One region of the Lysinibacillus sp. NPDC093197 genome, then DNA from elsewhere that is predicted to be linked to it. Evidence: predicted binding sites of a transcription regulator. Region 1 holds the regulator's gene; each other region holds the start of a gene.

Region 1 (3,289 bases):
TTTCGTGGATTTATCCACTAATGGAGTTGTTAACAGGTGTATTATTCGCCTTTTCATATTGGCAATTGGGCTTTAGTGAAGAGTTTATCGTAGCGATATTATTAATTTCATTATTAGTAATCCTTGTCGTATCGGACTTTGCATATATGCTTATTCCTGATAAAGTGCTTTTGTTTTTTTTGCCATTATTAGCTATTGGACGTATGCTATCGCCATTAACGCCTTGGTGGGATAGTATCGTAGGTGCCGTCGTTGGCTTTGGCATATTATATGGTATCGCTGTTGTATCACGTGGTGGTATGGGCGGTGGCGATATTAAATTATTCTTTTTACTTGGACTTGTACTTGGTACAATAAATACATTATTGACATTATTTGTAGCGGCGGTAATTGGTATGATTGTCGGGATAATCGTGCTCAAAGTACGGCAACAAGGTCGAAAAACGCCGATTCCTTTTGGACCATCCATTGCTTTAGCTGCAATTATCGTGTATTTCTATGGGGATGTCATAATTGATTGGTATGTAGGATTATGGTAAGGGGGTATATGGATGAAACCGATTATTGGTATTACAGCATTTGCAGAGGACGATTTATCGTCAAGATTGAATGTAGCCTATAGTAAAAGTGTCATTGAGGCTGGTGGCATTCCACTTATTATTCCACTAGGGGTAGAGGAAGATGTAGCACAAATTTTATCGTTGACGGACGGCTTATTATTATCTGGTGGTCATGATGTGCATCCATTTGAATTTGGAGCGGAGCCTCTACCGAAGCTAGGACAAATACATCCAGAACGAGATAAGGTGGAACTTGCCTTAATTCATGCGGCTTTTACAAGGAAAATGCCAATTTTGGGGATTTGCCGTGGCATGCAAATACTTAATGTTGCGTTAGGTGGAACTTTATACCAAGATATTGATAGCGAATATCATAGTAGTAAGCTGTTAAAGCATACGCAACAAGCAGCTCGGGGTGTTGCTACACATTATGTACAAATTACGCCAGATACGTTGTTAAAATCAATTATCGAGGAAGAAAAAATTGCTGTGAATTCATTTCACCATCAAGCTGTAAATGTATTAGCAGAGAAGCTAATCGTTGCAGCGAAATCGAGTGATGGTCTAGTTGAAGCGTTCGTGCACGAAGACTATCCGTTTTGTTTAGCAGTGCAGTGGCACCCAGAAGAACAAGCAGTTGTAGGGGATTTAGCTGCACAGAAGCTTTTTACAGCCTTTACTGAGGAGAGCTTAAAATATAAAAGAGAAGCATGAGTGCTTCTCTTTTTTGTTTGATAAGTATGAGAATGCATTAGTGTACACGGCGATATAAGCCGACTACTTGTCCTAAAATTGAAACTTGGTCTACAATAATCGGTTCCATTGTAGCGTTTTCTGGCTGTAAGCGGAAATGATTTTTTTCTTTGAAGAAGCGTTTAACTGTTGCTTCATCTTCTTCTGTCATTGCAACGACAATATCACCATTATCAGCTGTTGCTTTTTGCTTAACGATGACTAAATCACCATCAAAAATACCCGCCTCGATCATCGATTCACCCATGATTTCTAACATAAATAGTTGATCTTCACTTGTACCGTAAATATCAGGTAATGGGAAATATTCGTCGATATTTTCGATGGCAGTAATCGGTGATCCAGCTGTTACCTTACCAACAAGCGGTACATGGATGACGCTTTGCTTTTGAATTGAATCTTCTGGCTCTAAAATTTCAATGGCACGTGGCTTAGTAGGGTCTCGTCGAATAAAGCCCTTTTGCTCTAAACGAGCTAAATGTCCATGAACCGTTGAGCTTGATGCAAGTCCAACTGCTTCCCCAATCTCACGTACAGATGGCGGATACCCTTTTGCACGTACTTCTTCTTTGATAAACGCTAGTATATCCTCTTGTCTTTTCGAAACTTTTTTCATGATTGCTCACCTCTTTTTTTATATCATTCTTCTTACTATCTTCTTACTAGATAGTATAGCAGAATGCGAACACTTATGCAAACATAGGTTCGAAAAGTGTTTGACAAAAACGTCTGTTCGCTTTATCATAAGAACATACATTCCGAACAAACATTCTTAAAAGGGGATATGATGAATGAATTGGTTTAAAAAAAATACACATATTTCAATTTTATTAGGCGCATTTTTACTATTTGCAGGTTATCTTGTTATAACTGATCCTGGAGACATTACTTACACTGAAATTTATATCGAACATGGCGATAGCTTATGGTCGTTAGCTGAGCAATACCGTGGTAAAATGGGTATGGACGACTGGATAAAACTTGTGAAAGCCGAGAACGAATTACATAGCGTAAAAATAGTTGCTGGAAAATCACTCGTTATACCAGTAGTGGGTGACAATCAGACACCCACCAATTCAATTGAAATTGCGAGAAGTGAAAGATGATGAATAAACAACGAACGGCTGTAATTTACTGCCGTGTGAGCACCGAAAAAGAGACACAAAGTTCTTCATTGGAGCGTCAACAAGAAGAATTACTTCGTTATGCTAAGGAACAAAACTACGATGTGAAAAATGTTTTTTTGGATAAGCATAGTGGGTATGATGTTGAGCGCGAAGGATTACTTGAAATGCTCGATTATATTAAAGAAAAAGAGATACACGCATTATTTGTGCAAGATGAAACGCGTTTAGGGCGTGGTAATGCACGAATGGCTGTACTTCATTTATTGCAAAAAACGGAAACAGATGTTTTTTCCATGCGTGATGCAGGGCCTGTACAATTGAATGAGATGGATACGATGTTGCTCGAAATTTTAGCTATTGTTGAGGAATATCAACGTAAAATCCATAATGCGAAAATTCGTCGTGGTATGCGCCGTGCAGTAGAAAATGGCTATCGTCCTGAACATAACCTTTCCAATCGTGGTAATCCAAATGGTCAGGAGCGTAAGGAAGTGCCTATAGAAGAAATTGTGAAGCTACGAAATCGGGGCTTTACCTATGAGGAAATTGCTACGACACTAAGAGGTCTTGGCTTCGATGTAAGTAAGGCAACCGTACATAGGCGTTATCAAGAACATCAAGAAAGGTTAGCGGGCAATTAATTTGCCCTGCTAATCTTTTTTCATGTTTAAAAACACTCCTGATTGGAAAATAAGCTGTCCAAGTAGGTAGGAGGGCAAGATTAATTTCATGTTAAAGCTACCCATTCCTCTTGCAAAATAGCGTAATAGTATTCATCCCACCAACCGTCACCATATGGTATGCATTTTTTAAAAAATCCTTCACGTTGCATACCGATTTTTTCCATCA
Region 2 (3,289 bases), on a different contig from region 1:
TGCAGGAAGCTCTGGAGTGCCATAACCTACAACAGGTACACCTTTTGTTTCAAGATATTCTAGTGTTAAACCGATATCTAAAATAGATTTAGCACCTGCACAAATTACAGCTACATTTGTTTGTGCTAATTCTTCTAAGTCAGCTGAAATATCCATTGTTGTTTCAGCACCGCGGTGCACACCACCGATACCACCTGTAACGAAAATTTCAATGCCGGCAAGCTCAGCACAAATCATTGTGGCAGCAACTGTTGTCGCGCCTAATTTTTTCGTAGCTAATAAATAGCCTAGGTCACGGCGAGAAGTTTTAGCAACACCTTGTGCATTACCAAACATTTCAAGTTCTTCGTCAGATAAACCGATTTTAATTTTACCGTCAATTAGCGCAATCGTTGCAGGTACCGCACCGTTGTCACGAATAATTTGCTCTACTTCACGTGCTGTTTGTACGTTTTGAGGATATGGCATACCATGTGAGATGATTGTTGACTCTAATGCAACAATTGGTAGTCCTTTTGCTTGTCCAGCTTTTACTTCTTCTGATAATACGATGAATTCTTTCATGTGTTATTCCTCCATTTCACTTTTTAACAATTCTTCTGATAATTCAGGTCTTACTGTGTACGGGGATGCAAGTGTATTTTTAGCATTCGTTAAGCCTGCATCAATGCAAACCTCAAAGGATTGTCCCCTTAACCAACTATGGATGACAGCACTTACAAAAGCATCACCCGCGCCAGTTACATCTTCAATTTTAGTGATTTTCTTAGCAGCAAAATGACTTGGTGTACTAGTTGTAGATGCAGCATAGACACCTTTGCTACCTGCAGTAATAATGACATGCTCGGCCCCTAATTGAAGAAGCTTTTGAATAGCTTTTTCATAGTTGGCATCGTTTTCAATTTTATGACCAACGATTGTTTCTGCTTCATCTGTGTTACAAATAAACCATGTAACCCCTTGCAATGTATCTGGTAATCGATTCATTTTTGGCGAAGATACCGGTACAATGACAAACGGAATAGCTCGCGCAATCGCTACTTGTTGGATGTAAGCTACCGTTTCTTTCGGGCAGTTTAAATCCATAATAAAGCAGCCTGCATTCATTAGCATTGGCTCATATTTCTTCAATAAACTTGGCAATAATAAATCATAAACTTCCATGTTTGCAACAGCTAATGCAAGTTCACCTTGCTCGTCCATAATCGCAGTATAAGAACCAGTTGAAGCATCTGGTAACTGCTCGACATAGCGTAAATTCATAAATGATTCTGATGCTTCTTGGATTACTTGCCAATCCGCATCCTTTCCAGCTGTCGTGAGCAACGTCACCTCATGATTAAGTCGACCTAAATTTTCCGCAATATTTCGACCAACCCCACCTACACTGAATGAGGAGCTAGCAGGATTAGAAGTTCCTAATTGCACGGTCCCTCTTACATGAAATTTCCGATCGAGATTAGCTCCACCGATACAAATAATTTCATTTTCCTCAGGTAAAATATAAGCACGGCCAACAATTTTCCCTTGCTTCGTTAAGCTCGACACTAGGTTTGCAAGTACTGGACGGGACAGATTCATCTTATCTGCCATCTCTTGCTGAGACATAAACGGATTTTTACGAATTAAAGCCAGTACCGCTTGTTCTCTTTCATTCATAGCATCACCTTTTATTATATTTGTTTATATCATAAACTTTTGTTTGAATAAAGTCAAACATTTCTCTTATTTATGCATGCTTACAAGGTTTTACAACAAAAAAATAGCACGCTAGAATACTTCCTAGCATACTATTTGTACTTTTCATGTCGTTTATACTATTATGTTCAATCCGTTCTGTTCATTACTATAGAATTCGTTTTAATGTGCTAGTTTATTCGGAGATTGCTTTTTCACGACGATAACAAACAAGCTAGCTAAAACACATAATACACCAGCTAAGAAAAACGCCCATGTGTACGAGTTGAAAAATTTATAAATTAAACCTCCACCATATGCTGCTACTGCAGCACCTGCCTGATGGGATGCAAAAATCCAACCATAAATAATACCACTTTTTTGCGTGCCAAAAATTTGTCTTGAAATACTAACAGTTGGCGGTACAGTTGCAATCCAATCTAATCCATAGAACGCAGTAAAAATAATGAGCAATGTAAGAGAACCTTGCATTAAGGCATACGGCAGTAAAACGAGAGAAGCACCTCTTAAAAGATAATACCAAAATAGTAACCAACGATTATCGAAGCGATCAGATAACCAGCCTGATAATGTAGTTCCGACTAAATTGAATATTCCCATGAACGATAGAAACGAAGCAGCCGTTACTAAAGGTACACCGAAACTAATACAATACGATACAAAATGCGTACCAATTAACCCGCTTGTTGATAATCCGCAAATAAAAAAACTACCTGCTAAAAGCCAAAATTCTTTCACTTTTATTGCAACGAATAAACCATTAAAAGCAATAATAATCGGGTTTTTCTTATTTTCTACTACACTTTCCGCTTTTTCTTCTTCAAGTCCATATGCAAGAAGCCCAACGTCCATCGGTTTATTTTTCATAAACAATAAAATAATGAAAAACATAATGGAGCTTAACACCATTATTAAAGCAATTGCCCATCGCCATGAAGAATTTTCAATAATCATTGCTAATATCGGGAGAAGAACTAATTGTCCTGTTGCCGTGCTGGCAGTTAATATTCCTAAAGCGAGCCCTCTTCTTTTTTCAAACCAATGATTCGCAACAAAAGGACTTAAAACGGTTAAAAAGAGGCTAGCCCCTAGACCAATAATAAAACCCCAAATAATAATCAATTGCCATGCTTGCTGCATTAATAATGTGAGCGATATGCCTATAATTAATATCGCCATAGCAGCTAGCATCATTTTCTTTAATCCCAGAACTTCAAGTAATGCCGCCATAAACGGACCTGAAATTCCGTATAAAAAAAGACTAATAGCAAAAGCCATTGCTATTACCGAACGATCCCACCCAAATTCATGTTCAAACGGGCCAATAAAAACACCTGATGAGGATAAGGTAATGCCAGCTACAATAATTGAAAAAAAAGTTATCATTAAAATAAACCAACTGTAATGAATACGTTTCATAATGCCACCTACATTTCCAGTAAAATGTAAAACGATTGTTTTTATATGAAAAAAATTTAGAAAACAGGTATGTTAAAAATATATGTATATACATATATAATAATGACTCGCTATTTTAGATGTCAAGAAAATAATTCCATTTTAGTGGTACAATATAGTTTAACGAAAAACT
Region 3 (3,289 bases), on a different contig from region 1:
GCAAGTGCAACAACCAGCACCACCACCACCAGTAGCACAGCCAGCACCGCCGCCGCCACCACCGCCGCCGCCACCACCGCCAGCACCAGCACCGCCGCCGGTTCATATGGTACCACATATGCCAATGGTACCTCATTGCTCTAGCTGCCATCAGCCAATGCATCATCAAATGTGGTGGCATATGCCAATGCATCCACAAGTAGAGGCATATACAATGCCACAGCAACAAATGCCATTTGCTATGCCGCAACAACCAATGCCAACATATGTAGAAGGTGCGAATTTCTTAGAATCGAGCTCATCACCATTCTTTAATGAGCCACAAATGCAGCCTCAATTTGAGCAGATGCCAATGATGCCGATGATGCCGATGAATCAACCTTGCGGATGTGGTGCACAGCATGGAATGGGTCAATCTTGCGGATGTGGTGCACAACATGGAATGGGTCAATCCTGTGGATGTGGCTCTCAGCCGGTAATGATGCCTAATTGGCAATTTGACCATAACTGCCCACCGCCATGCCCGCCACCATGTCCTTCACCTGGACCATGGGTTTCACCGAACTTTTTCCCAGGCGGGATGACGCCTTATCGATGGTAAAAAGGCATTCATTGTTGAGGAAGTAAAACCGAACATTTGGAAGTATAAATATCGATCAAATCATTATTTTGTGAAACGAGCAAAGCAGTTAGAAATAGCAGATAAGGTGAGGGCAATTCATCGTCAACTTGGACGAATAGAGCCCTCCCTCGTCCTGCCTCTAGTAAAAAGTGATGATGAGCAACTTATCGTTCAAATGTGGCAAGAGGGAAGCCACAGTGCGAATTTTGCACATAAAAAAGATAGAGAACAATCTTTAAAGTTATTAAACACACTGCATGATACAAATCAAAAAATTGCGTGGCAACGAGTGCCAGGTTTGTATACCTTCTCACAGCTTTTAAAATGGCAGATGCGTCATATGCGTTTTAAAAGCAGACGAAATGAATTTAGAGCATTTTTAACGAGAGAAGAAGTGGATCAAATCATTCATTTTAGTGAAAAGGCTTTGCAGTTAATGGAGCAAGAAAATGTGCCAGAAAAAGATATAACATTGCTACATGGTGATGTCGTACATCATAATTTCTTATGGTGTTCAGATGGGGAATTGCGCTTAATCGATTTTGATCTTGCACATCTTGGTGAAGCTGATGATGAATATATATTATGGCTACATCGTGTGTTACCTGCAGTAGATTATAATATTGATAGTGTTTTGAACGAATTACCAGAGCTTCAACGGTTAGATAAGAGAAAGTTACATCGTCTAAAGTTTCCTAATGAGTTATTACGAGAGTGGTTATTTGCTGTAGATTTGCCACTAGAACAACAGCTAGTATTTTTAGATTATTTAATACCGTTTACTAAGCGAGCCCTAACATACTGGCCGAAACTGTGGTACGATATTGATAGAGTGATAAAGAAATGACCGTCTCCGAGGCGGTCATTTTTGCATGTGAACGGTACTATCGCCATTTATATAGTCGAGCATTCGTTCGCTATATGCTATAATCGAAGACGATGAATGTGAGGGATTTTACATGTATGATTATTTAAAAGGACAAGTAGTGCGTATTACGCCTGAGTATATCGTTTTGGAGCAACAGGGGATTGGCTGGCAGTTGAATACACCTAATCCATTTGCATTTCGTGCGTCAGCCGTAGAACAACAAATCTACGTACATCTACATGTTCGAGAAGATGCACAAATGTTGTATGGCTTTCCTAATTTAGACCAACGAGAGCTGTTCCGAAAATTAATTTTAGTGTCGGGCATTGGACCTAAAGGGGCGCTTGCGATTTTAGCAACAGGCAATCCACAACAAGTAATCAGTGCCATCGAACGTGAAGACGAAGCATTTTTAGTGAAATTCCCTGGTGTTGGTAAAAAAACAGCACGTCAAATGATTCTAGATTTGAAAGGCAAACTTGGTTCTTTACTTGACACTATTGAGTTACCTAGCTCTGAGGATGAGTTACCGTTATTTGGCGTCAATCCATATAAGCATGAATTAGAAGAAGCCATTCTAGCATTAATGGCACTTGGTTATTCAGAAAAAGAACTCGATAAAATCCGACCGCTTCTTGAAGATAATGACAAGCTAGAAACAACAGATGCCTATATGAAGCAAGCATTACAGCTTCTACTGAAGTTAAAATAATGAAAGGGGGGGCAGGTACATGTCAGAGCGCATGATAGCAAGTGAAGCAGGTAGTTATGATGAACAATTTGAATTATCTCTAAGACCACAAAGATTGGCTCAATATATTGGGCAGCAGAAGGTTAAAGAGAACTTACAAATTTTCATTGAAGCGGCGAAGCTTCGGCAGGAAAGTTTGGATCATGTACTATTATATGGTCCTCCTGGATTGGGAAAGACGACATTAGCCGCGATTATTGCAAATGAAATGAATGTTAATGTTCGTATGACGAGTGGCCCTGCTATTGAGCGTCCAGGAGATTTAGCCGCAATTTTAAGCTCACTGGAGCCGGGGGATGTATTATTTATTGATGAAATTCATCGCCTTCCCCGTGCGATTGAAGAGGTACTTTATCCAGCAATGGAGGATTTTTGTTTAGACATCGTTGTTGGAAAAGGCCCTGAAGCACGTTCTGTCCGTCTTGATTTGCCACCTTTTACACTCGTTGGGGCAACTACAAGAGCGGGAGCGTTGTCAGCGCCACTCCGAGATCGATTCGGTGTTCTACTACGTCTAGAATTTTATGATGATACATCATTAGCTGAAATTGTAGTTAGAAGCGCGCATTTATTTGATGTCGATATTGAGCAAATAGCCGCAGGTGAAATGGCAAGGCGCTCTCGTGGTACGCCTCGTATCGCTAACCGCTTACTTAAACGAGTGCGAGATTATGCACAAGTGCTTGGAGATGGTATGATAACGGAGGACCTTGCCAAGCAAGCGCTAGAACTTTTACAAGTTGATCCTAGAGGGCTTGACCATATTGACCATAAACTTGTGACCAATATGATTGAGCGCTTCCGTGGTGGCCCAGTAGGCTTAGATACACTTGCTGCCTCTATAGGTGAAGAACGAGTGACGATAGAAGATGTGTACGAGCCTTATTTAATGCAAATAGGCTTTATTCAACGTACACCGCGTGGACGTGTTGCAACGCATCTTGCTTACGAACATTTTGGATATGATTATCCACAACAAACATAAAAGAAGGAAGTTTTTTCAATGCGTGTAGAAGATTTTGATTTTGAATTACCAGAGGAGCTCATT

Evidence for each region. The regulator LexA, encoded in region 1, represses DNA repair genes until DNA is damaged. The targets are predictions, from matches to a motif close to CGAACATATGTTCG.
Region 2: ACIP9G_RS05505 (carbohydrate kinase) is a predicted target of LexA. The motif match lies at 1,692-1,705, and genes of this name have one in related genera.
Region 3: ruvA (Holliday junction branch migration protein RuvA) is a predicted target of LexA. The motif match lies at 1,526-1,539, and genes of this name have one in related genera.

Annotation. Positions count from the first base shown of each region.
Region 1 is NZ_JBIVOH010000002.1:785,701-788,989, reverse strand. Features, by position in the region: gene ACIP9G_RS09785 (prepilin peptidase) at 1-539, shown strand, start outside; gene ACIP9G_RS09780 (gamma-glutamyl-gamma-aminobutyrate hydrolase family protein) at 552-1,274, shown strand; gene lexA (transcriptional repressor LexA) at 1,312-1,929, opposite strand; gene yneA (cell division suppressor protein YneA) at 2,105-2,419, shown strand; gene ACIP9G_RS09765 (YneB family resolvase-like protein) at 2,416-3,081, shown strand; gene ACIP9G_RS09760 (GNAT family N-acetyltransferase) at 3,168-3,289, opposite strand, start outside.
Region 2 is NZ_JBIVOH010000001.1:1,082,923-1,086,211, forward strand. Features, by position in the region: gene ACIP9G_RS05500 (pseudouridine-5'-phosphate glycosidase) at 1-564, opposite strand, end outside; gene ACIP9G_RS05505 (carbohydrate kinase) at 568-1,659, opposite strand; gene ACIP9G_RS05510 (MFS transporter) at 1,861-3,117, opposite strand.
Region 3 is NZ_JBIVOH010000001.1:1,105,351-1,108,639, reverse strand. Features, by position in the region: gene ACIP9G_RS05620 (LysM peptidoglycan-binding domain-containing protein) at 1-601, shown strand, start outside; gene ACIP9G_RS05615 (phosphotransferase) at 672-1,469, shown strand; gene ruvA (Holliday junction branch migration protein RuvA) at 1,582-2,202, shown strand; gene ruvB (Holliday junction branch migration DNA helicase RuvB) at 2,222-3,226, shown strand; gene queA (tRNA preQ1(34) S-adenosylmethionine ribosyltransferase-isomerase QueA) at 3,245-3,289, shown strand, end outside.